One region of the Cupriavidus basilensis genome, then DNA from elsewhere that is predicted to be linked to it. Evidence: predicted binding sites of a transcription regulator. Region 1 holds the regulator's gene; each other region holds the start of a gene.
The links. Region 1 encodes FliA, which starts transcription of late flagellar genes. Its sites were predicted from a motif close to CTAAAGTTTNNNNNNNNNNNGCCGNTA; they were not measured.
Positions count from the first base shown of each region.

Region 2: a site for FliA is predicted at 2,032-2,058, ahead of F7R26_RS30635 (YjfB family protein). Genes of this name have one in related genera too.
Region 3: a site for FliA is predicted at 2,193-2,219, ahead of kleA (stable inheritance protein KleA). Genes of this name have one in related genera too.

Region 1 is NZ_CP062804.1:2,950,451-2,954,726, reverse strand. Features, by position in the region: gene flhF (flagellar biosynthesis protein FlhF) at 1-353, shown strand, start outside; gene F7R26_RS34065 (MinD/ParA family ATP-binding protein) at 357-1,175, shown strand; gene F7R26_RS34060 (RNA polymerase sigma factor FliA) at 1,216-1,932, shown strand; gene F7R26_RS34055 (flagellar protein FlhE) at 1,929-2,360, shown strand; gene F7R26_RS34050 (flagella synthesis protein FlgN) at 2,602-3,060, opposite strand; gene flgM (flagellar biosynthesis anti-sigma factor FlgM) at 3,149-3,451, opposite strand; gene flgA (flagellar basal body P-ring formation chaperone FlgA) at 3,636-4,276, opposite strand, start outside.
Region 2 is NZ_CP062804.1:2,181,227-2,185,502, reverse strand. Features, by position in the region: gene F7R26_RS30645 (hypothetical protein) at 12-743, opposite strand; gene F7R26_RS30640 (S1C family serine protease) at 799-1,839, opposite strand; gene F7R26_RS30635 (YjfB family protein) at 2,075-2,359, shown strand; gene F7R26_RS30630 (sensor histidine kinase) at 2,421-4,276, opposite strand, start outside.
Region 3 is NZ_CP062809.1:21,638-25,913, forward strand. Features, by position in the region: gene F7R26_RS40435 (ParA family protein) at 1-475, opposite strand, end outside; gene F7R26_RS40440 (transcriptional regulator KorA) at 472-780, opposite strand; gene F7R26_RS40445 (DUF2761 domain-containing protein) at 901-1,311, opposite strand; gene kleE (KleE stable inheritance protein) at 1,313-1,639, opposite strand; gene kleA (stable inheritance protein KleA) at 1,849-2,085, opposite strand; gene korC (transcriptional repressor KorC) at 2,243-2,500, opposite strand; gene F7R26_RS40465 (hypothetical protein) at 2,517-3,725, opposite strand; gene F7R26_RS40470 (hypothetical protein) at 3,737-3,955, opposite strand; gene F7R26_RS40475 (antirestriction protein) at 4,000-4,276, opposite strand, start outside.

The sequences.
Region 1 (4,276 bases):
CCGCACAGGCTGAAGCGCAGGCCTGCGCCCGCTTGCTCGCGCTGCAGATGGGCGTGGCCGCGCTGCGCCTCGAGCAGGCCAGCGACGATTCAGTCGGCGCATTCCTGGCGCGACTGACCGGCCGCGCGCCGGCTCGCCAGGCTTGCGGCGCCGCCGTGCTGGTCGAAGGCATCGGCCGCCTGCTGGCCTTGCTCGACGTGCTGGAAAACTATCCGGCCCGTGGCGGCCGCGCCGCGCAGCCCGTTGTTCAGGAAGCCCCGCCGGAGACGTTCCAGCTGGGCGGCGCCGGCGGCTTGCTCGAGGCGCGCATGAGCGCAAGCCGCGTGTTCGAGACGCTGGCACAGGGAGAATAAGCCGTGAATTCACTCGCATCCGACCAGGCGGAAAGCCTGCGGCGCATGCTGGCGCCCCGCGCCACGCGCCGCATTGCCGTGGTCGCAAGCGATGCCGGTGCCGGCGCCACCACGGTGGCACTGGGGCTGGCCAACGCCCTTGCCCTGCAAGGTGAACGTGTACTGCTCGTCGATGAGGACCGCTTCGGCGCCCGCGCCACGCGGCTTGCCGGCGCCATGCCGGAAGGCACCCTGGCCGCGGTGCTGGGCGGCGCAGTGACGCTCGATGCCGCGCTCGGCAAGCGTCCCGCCGGCACCATCGCCGTGCTGCCGGGCAGCCCCCAGGCCAATGGCGACCTGCAGTTGCTCAAGTCGTTTCGCACCGTGCTCAGCGACGCCCGCAGCGATGCGGATGGCGGCTTGTCGCAAATGGCTGGCGCGGCGCACAACCTCGTTGTGGTGCTGCGCGCCGAGCCGGCCTCGATCAAGGCCGCATACGCCTGCATCAAGCAGCTCAATCACCTTTACGCCTGCCGGCGTTTCCACCTGGTGATCAATGCCGCTGCCGGGGACGCCGCAGCCAGTGCGGTGCTGGGCAACCTGGCCCGTACCGCCAGCCAGTACCTTGGCGTTGAGGCCAGCCCCGCGGGCAGCCTGCCGCACGATCCGCTGGTCGAGCGTAGTACCACATTGGGCCGTTGCGTGGTCGAGGCCTTCCCGGCCGCGCCCGCCACTGCCGCATTACGCCGAATTGCCACGGGCATTGCCAGCTGGCCAATGTCCACCGATCCCCGTTCAACCCTGTCGGCGCCGATGGCGCCGACGGCCACGGCCCTGGCTTAAGCGCCGGGACCTGCAAGCTAGGACTCACGAGAATTCCACCATGTATACGATTCAGGGAAAGCTCGAACAGACTGATACCGTGACGGCGCATGCGTCGCTGGTGCGTCGCATCGCTTTGCAACTGGCGGCCAAGCTGCCGGCCAGCGTGCAGCTCGATGACTTGATCCAGGCCGGCATGATTGGCCTGCTCGACGCCGCCAAGCGCTATGAAGACACTCACGGTGCGCGTTTCGAGACCTACGCCAGCCAGCGCATTCGCGGCGCCATGCTCGACGAGGTGCGCGCCAACGACTGGCAGTCGCGCAGCCTGCGCCAGTTCACGCGGCGGATCGAGCGCACCGTGCGCGGCCTGGAACAAACGCTGGGCCGTGCGCCGCTCGATTCCGAAGTGGCGCAGGAGCTGGAGCTGCCGCTGGACGAATACCAGACGCTGCTCAACGAGGTCTATGGCTGCCAGTTGCTGCACTATGAAGACTTCGAGCGCTCCGGCGAGGAAGACTTCCTGGACCGGCACCTGAGCGTGAGCGATGACGGCAACCCCCTCACTGTGCTGATGGAGAGCGGGATGCGCGAAGCGCTGATCCGCGCCATCGAGCGTCTGCCTGAGCGGGAGAAGCTGGTGCTGTCGCTGTGCTATGACCAGGAGCTGAACCTGCGGGAAATCGGCGCGGTGCTGGAAGTCACCGAGTCGCGCGTGTGCCAGATCCGTAGCCAGGCGATTACACGGCTGCGTTCGCAGTTGCGCGGATTGCTATGAGCGGCTGGTGCCAGCGAGTTTCCGCTGCCGTGATCGCCGCGGCTTGCTGTGCGGCCTGGGCCGCGCCCGGCGGTACGACCTTGCATTCCTGGACGGCGTCGGTGAGCGGACCGGCGCTGCATGGCAAAGGACTGCGCATCGTCTCCGCGCCCATGACGCCTTCGGGCTATTTGCCGCAGGCGGAGGGCACGATTACTACCGTGCGGTGGCGCTACAGCTTTGCGAGTACGCCGCCGAACGGGTTGCAGGCCTATCTGTGCAATGCGCAGAGATGCATGCTGTTGCCGGGGGCCGAAGGGCTGACCGAGGCGTTTGGCGGCGACGATGCGGCCAAGGGCTTTGTATTTGCGTTTCAGGTGCCTGGGCGGGGCGCGTTGACGCCGGTGTTGTTCGGACAGTCGAACCAGGTGACGGTCAGTTTCAGGTGATGCGTTCGCCAGGCCCCTGACTACCGCACGGGCAGGGATTGGGGGATCCCCAGGACTGTTGCTGCGCCTGTCGAAGCCTGCCTCGCGAGGCACGCTGTCCGCCAGATAAGTGGGGTTGTGGCTGACATCGAGCCAGCCCGGAATCCATGGCGGCGGGAGTAAAGCCGGTGTGATTCATCCGCCAAGTCTGGCCGGATTTCATGTGGCCGCCGCGGGCAGCCACATTTGCAAAGCATCGATTTCAACCGTTGGCCAGGCTGACGCCCTGCGGGCCGGTCTGAGTACGTCCATCGCGCCCATACACCGTGGCTGTGTCGCCGCGCTGGCGCAGGACCTGGATGGCTTCGTCGGTATAACCGCGCAGTGCATCCACCACCGCTGCGTTGAGTTCATTGCCGTCGCGCGCCGTGCGCGCCGCGAGCAACAGGGACCGCCATGCCGTCTCAGTGCCAGGGTCAATGTGCCGGCCGACCAGTTGCCCGCCTGCGGCAACGCGGATCCCGAGTGCACCCATCTGCGCTTCACGCGCGGTAGTGAGCGCGCCGAGCAAGCCAGCCAGTTCGACTTTGCGATCGAGCGCCGCGGCAAGGGCGTGGTAGTCGCCCGTCTTGAGCAGCTTTCTTTCCTCGCCGAGCACGGCGGAGAATTCCCGCACCAACTCGGTTTCCCGGCTCAGGTTCTGAATCAGGGACTGGCTCATGGTTGTTGCCTATCGTCTGTGGTCTGTGGCTGGCCTTGCGGCCCGGTTATCGCTGGCGGCGGCCGGAAGGCAGTCCGTCACCAGCCGGCTACGCCCCGCCGTTCAGTTCGCGAAGCGACGCGAGCAGCCCGTCGGCGATCTTGCTGGGGTCAATCTTGATGCGGCCTTCGGTGATTGCCTGGCGGATCTCGTCGACCTTGGCGGTATCGATGTCATCGTCCTGGTCCTGGACCAGGCGCGAGCCGATGTCGCGCACTTGGGCAGCCAGGGGGCTCATGCGCACGTCGGTCGTGACCGGTGCTGCGGCCGCTTGGGGAGCACCGGCGGCTGTACGGACAGCGCCGTCGGTGGCATCGGTCGGCCTCGACGAGGTGGTCTGATTGATCTTCACGGTGATTCCTTGCTGGGTTCCTTCGGCTTATCGGATGATTCCTGCAAAACTTTAGGAAGAATAAGTCTGGCGTTCGGCCTGGCATTGTCTCACGAGCCGCATGGCCGCCCCGGTCCGGGGCGCGCCGTGCAGCGGCCTCGCCACATGCGGATCTCGCCTGCCGTCCCCATCCTGCCCATCCTGCCTACTGTTGCAGCACCACCGTATCACCGCTGCGCACCAGCGCACTGACCACCTGTCCGCTCTTGAGCCTTACCTGCACGTTGCTGCCCACCGAGGCATCGGCCATTACCTTGCCTTCGCTGCTGAGCTGGAAGGAATCGCCTTCTACCATCACCGTCACATTCTGCCCTTGCCGCACCGCGATCGCCTTCTTCAACAGGTCCGTTCGGATTGGCGAACCCGCCGCGATGCGGTTGGCCGCGACCGCGCCGTTGATCTGGGCCGGATCCGTCACCACAGCGCGCGGCAGGGTGGACAGGTCGCCCTGGCGTACCTCAAGTGCGGAAGCATCGATCGATTCGCCGGGCATGAGTGCGCGCGCGGCCACATAGTAGTCGGCTACCACGGACACGCGGGCTTGCACATAGCGGGTCCACGGGCGTTCACCTGCGCAACGCACACCCACCGACACGCGGCCCCAAGGTGAACCTCCCGGGGGCAGGAAGGGTTCGGGGGAGGGGCAATCCGGCGCCCGGCCGCCTGAGGGCGGCACGACCTGGATACTTGCCTTGCCGGGCAGCCCGGCCGTCTGTTGTGCAAGGAACTGCTCGACCGCTACCCGCACCGGGTCTTCGGGAAAGGGCGTGGGCTGCGCCGCCCGGG
Region 2 (4,276 bases), 770 kb from region 1:
GCCCGCGCCGGTCACTTCGGTGGCAGCAGGTCTTGCAGATCCCGCAGGGTTGCCGCGGTAGCGGGGCCCGCGGGCGCGGAGACGGAGGGCGCCGGGCGGGCCTGGCTGATCGGATTCGTGCTGCCGGCCGGGCCATTGCTGCCGCCGGCAGCGACATGCGGCACGGCAGCCGGGTCGAGCCGGCCATTCTGGCCCAGCGCGATCTGCCCGCAGCCGGTGAGGAAGCGGTCCTTCTTCAGGCTGTTGGTGATGTCGATCGCCAGGACTGCAGCGCGTTCCTCGATCGGGATGATGGTGCCGCCGCGGCTGAACGTGTATTTGCCTTTCCACACCGCGCGGTTCTGCCTGACATCCGTCAGGGTCGTGCCATATTCGATCGACAGGCGGCCGCCGGACGCATTGACCACACCCCCGCCGTTGGCGATGGTCAGCACCGTATCGGCGCCGAACGTGCGCATCCTGCCGGTCAGCGCGGTCGAGTCCAGCTCCAGCCCCGAGATCTCGTCGTATGCCGATTCCACGCCGCACTGCCGGGTCACCTCGCGGAACTTGGCCGCGAATGCCGCGGAGAAGTCGCTGTTCCACCCCATGCCGGTAGTGCCCAGCACATACATGCGGGTGGGCTTGCCGGTGTAGTCGCTGGCGCGGCTGGTCACGCCGACGGTGGTCGGCGCGCAGCCGCCGAGCAGCATCGACGCTACGGCCAGCGCGACGGGGGCGCTATTTCGATATCGGTTTCCCATGTCTTGTGCCCAGAGAGAAATGGCGAGGCGAGCGGCTGCGGCCGGCGCCCGCTCACTACTTCGTGTATGAAAAGTAATAGGGACTGGTGGCGGATCGCATGACATAGCGTCCGTCGGCCTCGGTCAGCCGATAGCACGTTTGCATCGCGCTGAAATTCGGGTTGGCCATCTCCAGGCAGACCTGGCTGGTTTCCGGCTCGATGCGGTAGCGCCCGGACGAATAGCCGCGGCTGACGGAGTTTGTCACGTCCAGGCTGCCGCTTTCCCGGACCTGCATCCAGAGCGTAACGCCGGACGGCGCGATGGCGTTGATCCTGCCTAGATGCGTGAAATGGCTGGTCAGCTCGGCCCCGGTCAGTTGCCTGCCCGGCGCGCCGGCAGCGGGCCGGGCCGGGGCGTAGGCCGTGGCGCCCTGGCTGGGCTGCCCGGGCTGGCCAGGCGGGAGCGCCATGGCAGGCGGGGCGGCGGATGCCGTCTCGCTACGGAATTTCTGCAGCGCCAGCGCGGACCGCGCCGGCACCTCGCTGATCCATTGCGCGGGAATGGCAAAGTTGATGTTCTGCGCGTCGGTTCGCATCAGGTAGGTAATGCCGACGAGTTGCCCGTCCGTGTTGAACAGGCCGCCACCGCTGGAGCCCGGGGAGATCGGGGCGGTGGTCTGCAGGCGGACGATGCGGTCGCGCTCGTCCTTGTTCAGCGAGGAGAGCAGGCCATCGCTCAGCGTCAGCTCGTAGCCGCGCGGCGCGCCGATGGCGTAGACCTTCTGCCCCACCTTGAGCGCGGCCAGCGGCGCGATCTTTACCGCCGGGGCGGTGAGGCCCTTGGCGCGCAGGATGCAGAGGTCGCGCTCGACATCGGCGTGCACCAGGCTGGCGCCATACGTGACCTTCTCGCGCCGGATGCTGATGGACTTGCCGCTCTTGAGCACATGGCAGTTGGTGACCAGTTCCTCCGGCCCGATCACCACCGAGCTGCCCAGGCCAAACCGCGTGCCCTGCGCGTCAAAGACGGATACCACCCAGATGCTGGGCGATTCCCGCTCATAGAGTTCGGCCGAGTCCAGCGCCAGGCAATCCGTCGAGATGCCAAAAGCCAAACACGAAATAGCGACGCTTCCCGCAATGTTTTGCGCCCGACCCATGATGTTCATTCTGGTGACTGGTTTCGCCGGATTCAGCCGCTATCCTGACGATGCGGGCTGTCCGGTCTTTCCCGGCCAAAGCGGCCGGGCTGCTTATGATAAACGTTCCGGATGCCAAGCGGGCGGCCCGCTATTGCGGCCGCCGCGCTAAAGATTCCCGGTTGGTGGCCGACAACATGGATGCTGGGAGGTGCGCCTTCCCGCTGGCTTCAATGCCAATCGTAGCTTCAACCGTAGCTTCGAACGTCGCTTCAATCTCAACCTCAATTTCAACCTGGAAGACCCTTCAATGGATATTTCCCTCGTCAGTGCGGCTAGCAACTCGGGCGGCGATCCGGTGCCCACCATGATGCTGCGCAAGTCGCTGGACCTGCAGGCCCAGAGCGTGGCAACCCTGCTGGGCTCGATGCCGCAAGTCAGCGTTCCGGCCAGCAATCCCCCTCACCTTGGCCAGAACATCGACGTCAAGGTCTGATTCCGGCAATCCGGTAACGGAGCTGCCCGCGCCCGGGTTGACATCAAACGGGCGCGGGGGGCTAATCGGCGCAGCCGGGTGGCTGCGGCGCCAGTGCAAACGTCAGCCGCACGGTCGTTCCTTGCGCCGAAGAGCGCAGGTCCAGCGCCGCCCCGATGGCCTCGGCACGCCGGCGCATATTTCCCAATCCCCGTCCGTGCGCGGCAGCCTCGGGCGTAAAGCCGCGGCCATTGTCGTGGATCTCGATGACCAGCGCTTGCTGGCAGGCATCATGGCGCGCCGAGACCCGGATAGCGCTGCCGCCCGCATGCTGCATGGCATTGGAAAACACCTCCAGCAACAGATAGTGCAGCTCACGCACCCGCTGCGGCGTCAGGTCGTGCAGCGCCGGCAGGCGCGCTACCTGCCAGTCCACCCGTAATCCCGCCGCCTCCAGCCGCGGGCCAAGCCGGTAGCGCAGGTTGCCGAGCACGGTGGCCAGGTCGCCGCCGGTGTCCTGCAGCGCGTCGACGGATAGTTTCAAGGCATCCAGCGCATGCTGCAGTTGTTGCTGCAATGTGTGCATGGAAGGGCCGCCGGAGCGCAGCATGGCGAGCATGCCCACCAGCTGGCTGCCAAGCCCGTCATGGATGTCGCGCATGATTCTGCCACGCTCCTGCAGGGTGGCCTGCTCGCGCTCCATCTCGCGGGAGTGGAGGTATAGCGCATGCAGTTCCTGCTCCTTGCGCGAGACCGCGCTGTCGAGCTTCTTGTTCAGGGCAGCCAGCATGTGTGTGGCGCGCGTGTAGCGGTCGACCAGCAGCCAGCCCATGGTCAGGCTGAAAATCAGCGACACGTAGCGGGTGACGGAGGAGTCCCAGTAGTCATCCCCGATCCACCAGACATGGATCAAATCCAGCACCGAGATGAGCAGGGTGAGGCCAAGGGCGGCGGCAATCGCCGTGCGCTCACGCTCCGGACGCGTCACGGCGGCGCGGATCAGAACGGCCACGATCGACAATGCCATCGCAACATTGACGACCACATTGGCCAGCACCATGGCGTGGGTGCTATGGGCCGTCACCATCAGTGCGATCAGCGGAAGCTTGACGCTCAGGTAAAGCAGCATCCCGCGGCGCAGCCAGCGCGCCTCCAGGCCCGTCACAAGGATGGCGAACCTGGCGGTCGCGTACATGAAGACCGCCCGCCCGGCCAGCACCAAGGCGAGCCACACATCGGGCGCGCCGGTGTCGTCGGCAACGAAGTACTCGGCCAGCCCGAAAGACCAGCCAAGCTCGGCGATGGCATATAACCCGAACAGGGGATCCCGCTGCCGCCACCACACCAGCGCCGCCAGGCAAGCCAGCAGCACACTGGCCGCTGCGATGACCACCGGGCCGATGACCTTGAACCAGAGCGCCCGCTGGTAGTGCGCCTCCACGAGTGCCGGCGCGCCAAACTCCACGCGTGACAGGCCGCCGCGCGAGCTGGCGCTGGCACCGATCGTGACAAGCAGTTCGTTCTCCGGGCGCAGCAGGTCAGCCGGCACCGGGATCAGCAACGGCTGCTGGCCGGCATAGGGCACCGGGGCCGACAGGCTGCCAGCGCTGGCAAGGCGGCTGCCGTTGAGCCGCACCTCATAGCTATTGGCGGCCCGCTCGATGTACAGCGCGGCCATGCCCTGGCGGCCCGGCAGATCCGGGAAGCGCAGGAGAAATCGCGCGCCGCCCGTCTGGCCAGGACGGGACCGGTCCCAGTAGTAAGGCAGGCTGACGGTGGCCGGCGTGCCGTCGGCGGTGATCATGGCGGCCTCGCCAAGGATTTGCAACTGCCCGGCGGCAAGCGGTGATGAACCGGGCAAGGTGAGCAGCAGCCAGAGCACAAGCGCTAGCAGTGGCTTTGCGGTGAGCAGGGATTGGGGCGACAGGATGCGCGCCA
Region 3 (4,276 bases), on a different replicon from region 1:
CAACCATCTTCTTCATGCCTTGCAAGCTGTACGCCTCCATTTCGACCGGCGAAAGCATGTAGTCGGCGGCCAGCACGGCCGCCGTCATGGCAACGCCAAGGGAAGGGGCGGTGTCGATCAGGCACACGTCGAAGAACTCGCCTAGCGCCGCGATGCTGGCCCGCAGCGCGCCGGCGGCCTGGGCCAAGTCCATCTTGTCCAGGTTGGCCAGGCTGGCATCGGCCGCGATCAGCGCCAGGCCGTCATCCTCCCGGCCAGCGAACCAGGCGCGCAGCTCGTCGCCGCCGGCGGTGAACATGCGACTGGCGGGATAGCCCGAGTCGTGGCCGGCCAGCGTCCAGCTTGCATTGCCCTGGGTGTCCAGGTCGATCACTGCAACCCGAAGGCCGCGCTCCTGGAAGTCGAACGCCAGGTGGCAGGTTGCGAAGGTCTTGCCCTGTCCGCCTTTCTGAATTGCCGTGACCAGTGTTTTCATGAGTTGGGTTCCTGTTTCCTCTTTCCCTTGGCGTCGGCTTCCCAACGCTTGACGATGAACGCTTGATGCTCCGGCAGTACCGCCGTCACCCGCGCGAAGCCCTGCGGGAGCACTTCCCCCGCCGCTGCCCACACGCGACTGACCGCTTGCGATACCGCCCCCTTGGTCAGCCCCAGCGAGGCCACAAACTCGGCCTGGGGCCTTCCATCGACCAGCACGCCGCGCGCTATGTCGATGGTCTGTTGCCCGATCTCCAGGCCCTTGATCGCCGCCTGGAATTGGGCTTCGGTTAGCCGTTTCTTCATGGAGAACACCCATATAAACTCCACACCCGGTTGTTGAACAAAAGGCGGTGCCAGCCGCCGACCATGTGCAGAAGTTTAGCTAAACTCGCCGGGCGCGTCAAGCCTTTTAGCGGCTAAAAATCACCCCTTCTTGGCGTCATCCGAATACAGCGCGGCTAGGCGCTTGAGGTCGTCGGGGCCTTGCTGAACCTCGACCACCCGCATTCCGTAGCGCCCCATCTGCGACGCGGCGCGCGAAACTGCGAGCTGCTGCGCGTGGTCGGCGCTCACGAAGAACGTCATCAACGGCCCCACGGTGCGCGTGCCGCCGCTCGCAAAGCACACGTCGAACGAACCGCCATGCACATGCGGATCGACGCCTTCAACGAGCCGCCAGGGGTCAAGGCCCCATTCCTCGGATTGCGCGCTGTACCAATAGGCCGGCGCATCGCCGTTCAAATCGCTGGCCGCGTACTCGCGCACCAGGACGGCCACGCGGCCCGTGGTTGGCTCCACGAATCCCGGCGGGTAGGGCAGGGTCTGTTTTTTCATGTCAAAGCCCCTTCGGCTTGTAGATCGAAACGAAGTAGGTGATCGCGGTCAGCACCGCGAAGTACACCAGGAACGACCAGCCGGCATACACGCCAGGCGTGTTCCAGTGGTAGAGCATCCGCACGAACTGAAAGAAGGTGGCAATCGACAGCACCCACTTGAGGATCGGCCAGACCAACACGGTCGCCACCCATACGAACTTGACCAGGCCGGCCAGCAGGCCAGCACCGGGGGCCTTGTTGGGGGCAGCAGGCGCGGCGGCAGGCTCCACCGGCGCGGGCGCGGCGGGCTGCTCGATCTCCTTGGGGAACTTGATGATGTTGGACATAGCTTGACCCTCCACGCGCTTACGTGTTGAATGCTGGGTGCTCCCACTCGGAAGCATGGTTACGGTGTGCCAGCACCAGGCCAAGCGCCCCGGATCACTCCGGGGCGTTCCTCCACCTGGGGCCGCCCTTGATCTTGCCTCGGCTCACGCAATACTCCCTTCTTGGCGTCCTCGATAGGCCCGGCCGTTGCCGACCGGGCCATGTGCTCTTACCAGCCGGCCCGGCGCTTGGCCTGCTCGACGGCTTCCATCGACCAATGGCCCTTGGCCTGCCCCTCCAGGGAGCATCCGGCGAAGTACGCCTTGCCGCGCAGTTCCTCGGCTTTGCGCACCAGCTCGGCCGCCTCGGCCATCATGGCCGCGATCTCGTCACGGCGGGCCGGGAAGTCGGTCGCTGCCGCGCCCTCCAGCTCGTCAATCCAGGGCATGATCTTGTTGTCGCTCATCGGACTTTCTCCGGTAGTTGACCTGGGCGATGTGCCCGGCCTTCAAGTGCTATATTAGGGCAAAATGCCCTAGCCTGTCAAGCACTTTAGCTAAACTTTTTTCGCTTTACCGGAATCCGAAGGCTAAACTTTAGCCGCTAAAACCTTTCCCTTGGCGTCAATCCTCTTTCCAGATCACGCCCAGCCCGGCCAGGTCGCACAGGATCGCCCATGCCGCATAGGGAATCGGGGTGTCCTCGCCGATCCAGCGGCGGATCGTGCGGTCGCCCTTCGCGCCCAGCCCCAGCGCCTTCGCGGCCTTGCTGCCGCTGAACCCGGCCAGGCGCAGCACCTCGCGGACTTCCTCGCCGGTCGGTTGTGCCCAGCGTTCGGCCGGCTTCAAGCACTCCAGCCGGATATTGGCGTCGTTCGTCATTCGTTCGTTCTCCTGGTCAAGTGATAAGCCGCAACTGGTCGAAGCCGTAGATCGACTGGATGCAGCTCGGGTCTGAATCGACCACGCGCCGGCCTGCGCGATTGGTCTTGTACGTTACCGGCCTGTCGTCGTGCGCCCACACCTGGCGGGTGTCGGGATGCACCTTCACGATGATGATGCGCTTGCCGATGTAGCGGTCGAAAACCGGGTGATGGACGCTCACGATCTCGCACCGCTGGCCGGGCTTGAACTCCACCCGGTCGGCCGGGCCTCCATCGCCATTCCTGGCGATGCTGCAGGTTGCCGCGCTCGCTCCCGGCATCGTCGTTTCCGGCGATACAGGCCCGCCCTCGACCGGCTCGGCATCGTCGGCTTTGACGATGCTGCAGGTCATCGTCGTTTCTGGCGATGCGGGATCTCGCTCCGGGCCTGCGCCGGTGATTTTTCCCTTGGCGTCCAACCCGGCGGCCCTGGCCGCCTTGATCCTGGTCGCGGCCTCGGCCGCCCAGCGCCTGGCGATGAAGGCCCGATGCGAGGGCAGCACCACATCGACCAGGACGAACCCCGGCGGCACCAGGACGGTCGCCGGTTCGCGCCGCGCCGGCGGCTCCAGGCCGGCCAGCCAAGCGGGCAGGGGAGCATCGGCCAGGCGGTCGCGGTAGCTGGCCTCGACCATCACCGGGCGCTTCTTCTCGGCTCGCTGCGCAGCCAGGATGCCGCGCGCAACCTCGTCCACCGTCATGCAGCCCTGCGCCGTGTCGAAGTGCGAGCGGTAGCCCGTTTCGGAGATAAACGGCCTGTCCAGGTCGATGACGTGGAACTGGAAGTGGGCACCCAGCGGCCCGCCGTAGCCGGCCTCGTACTCCACCAGGGCGCGCATGTCGCCATCCGCGACCAGGAACTGGCCGCGCTGGCCCCACAAGGGCACGTCGCCAGGCACCGCCGCGCAATGGCGCTCGATGACCTGGCCGGGCGCGTCGTGGTCGGCCATGCTGCCCACGTGCGTTCCGCCGTTCATCTTCCAGATGACGGCCTCGTATCGGTCGCTGGCCGCCTCGGCGGCCGCACCGTCGCCGCGCATGATCGCCGCGTCGATCTCCACCACGGCCGCCACGGCGGCGGCCAGCAGCTCGTCGCGTTCGGTGGGCAGCTCGGCCAGCAGCTCGGCCGCCGGCGCGTTCCAGTCCTGGCCCGGCTGGGCCGGCGTCTTGCGTTTCTTCGCCATCGGCCGGCCCCTCAAGTGTCAGCACGCCGCCACGCGATCACGTCGCGGGCTTCGTAGCCGTGGCGCTTGCAGTCGTCGCAGAATCCCGAGCTGAACCCCTTGTGGTTCGTGCCGATCCATGCGGCCGGCTTGCCGCATTCGTGGCCGTAGGTGCCCGGCTCGGCGTTGTGGCACTTGCCGTCCGTCGCGTAGCTGTTCGTCGGTGCCTGGGGAGCGTTGTTCCTGGTCATGGTCGCCTCCTGGAAGCCCCGGCCGAAGCCGGGGCCGCCCCTCATCAGTCAATAGCCCGGTAGATCGCGGCCGCCTCGGCGTGGCTGGCTGCGAAGCCGCGCAGGAAGTGATAGCGGTCGATCAGGGCATCGCCGGCGTCCGTGTCGGCGGCCTCGGCCGCGAGCTGGCCCAGCGCGAACAGGGTTGCGACAATGCCGGCGGCGTCGGCCGACAACTCGCCTCGGAAGCCGTTGCCGTCCACCTCGATCTCCAGGCGGTCGGCCAGGTCGGGGGCCATGTAAAAACCGCCGTCCGACAAGGTGTAGTAGTGCCAATACGCG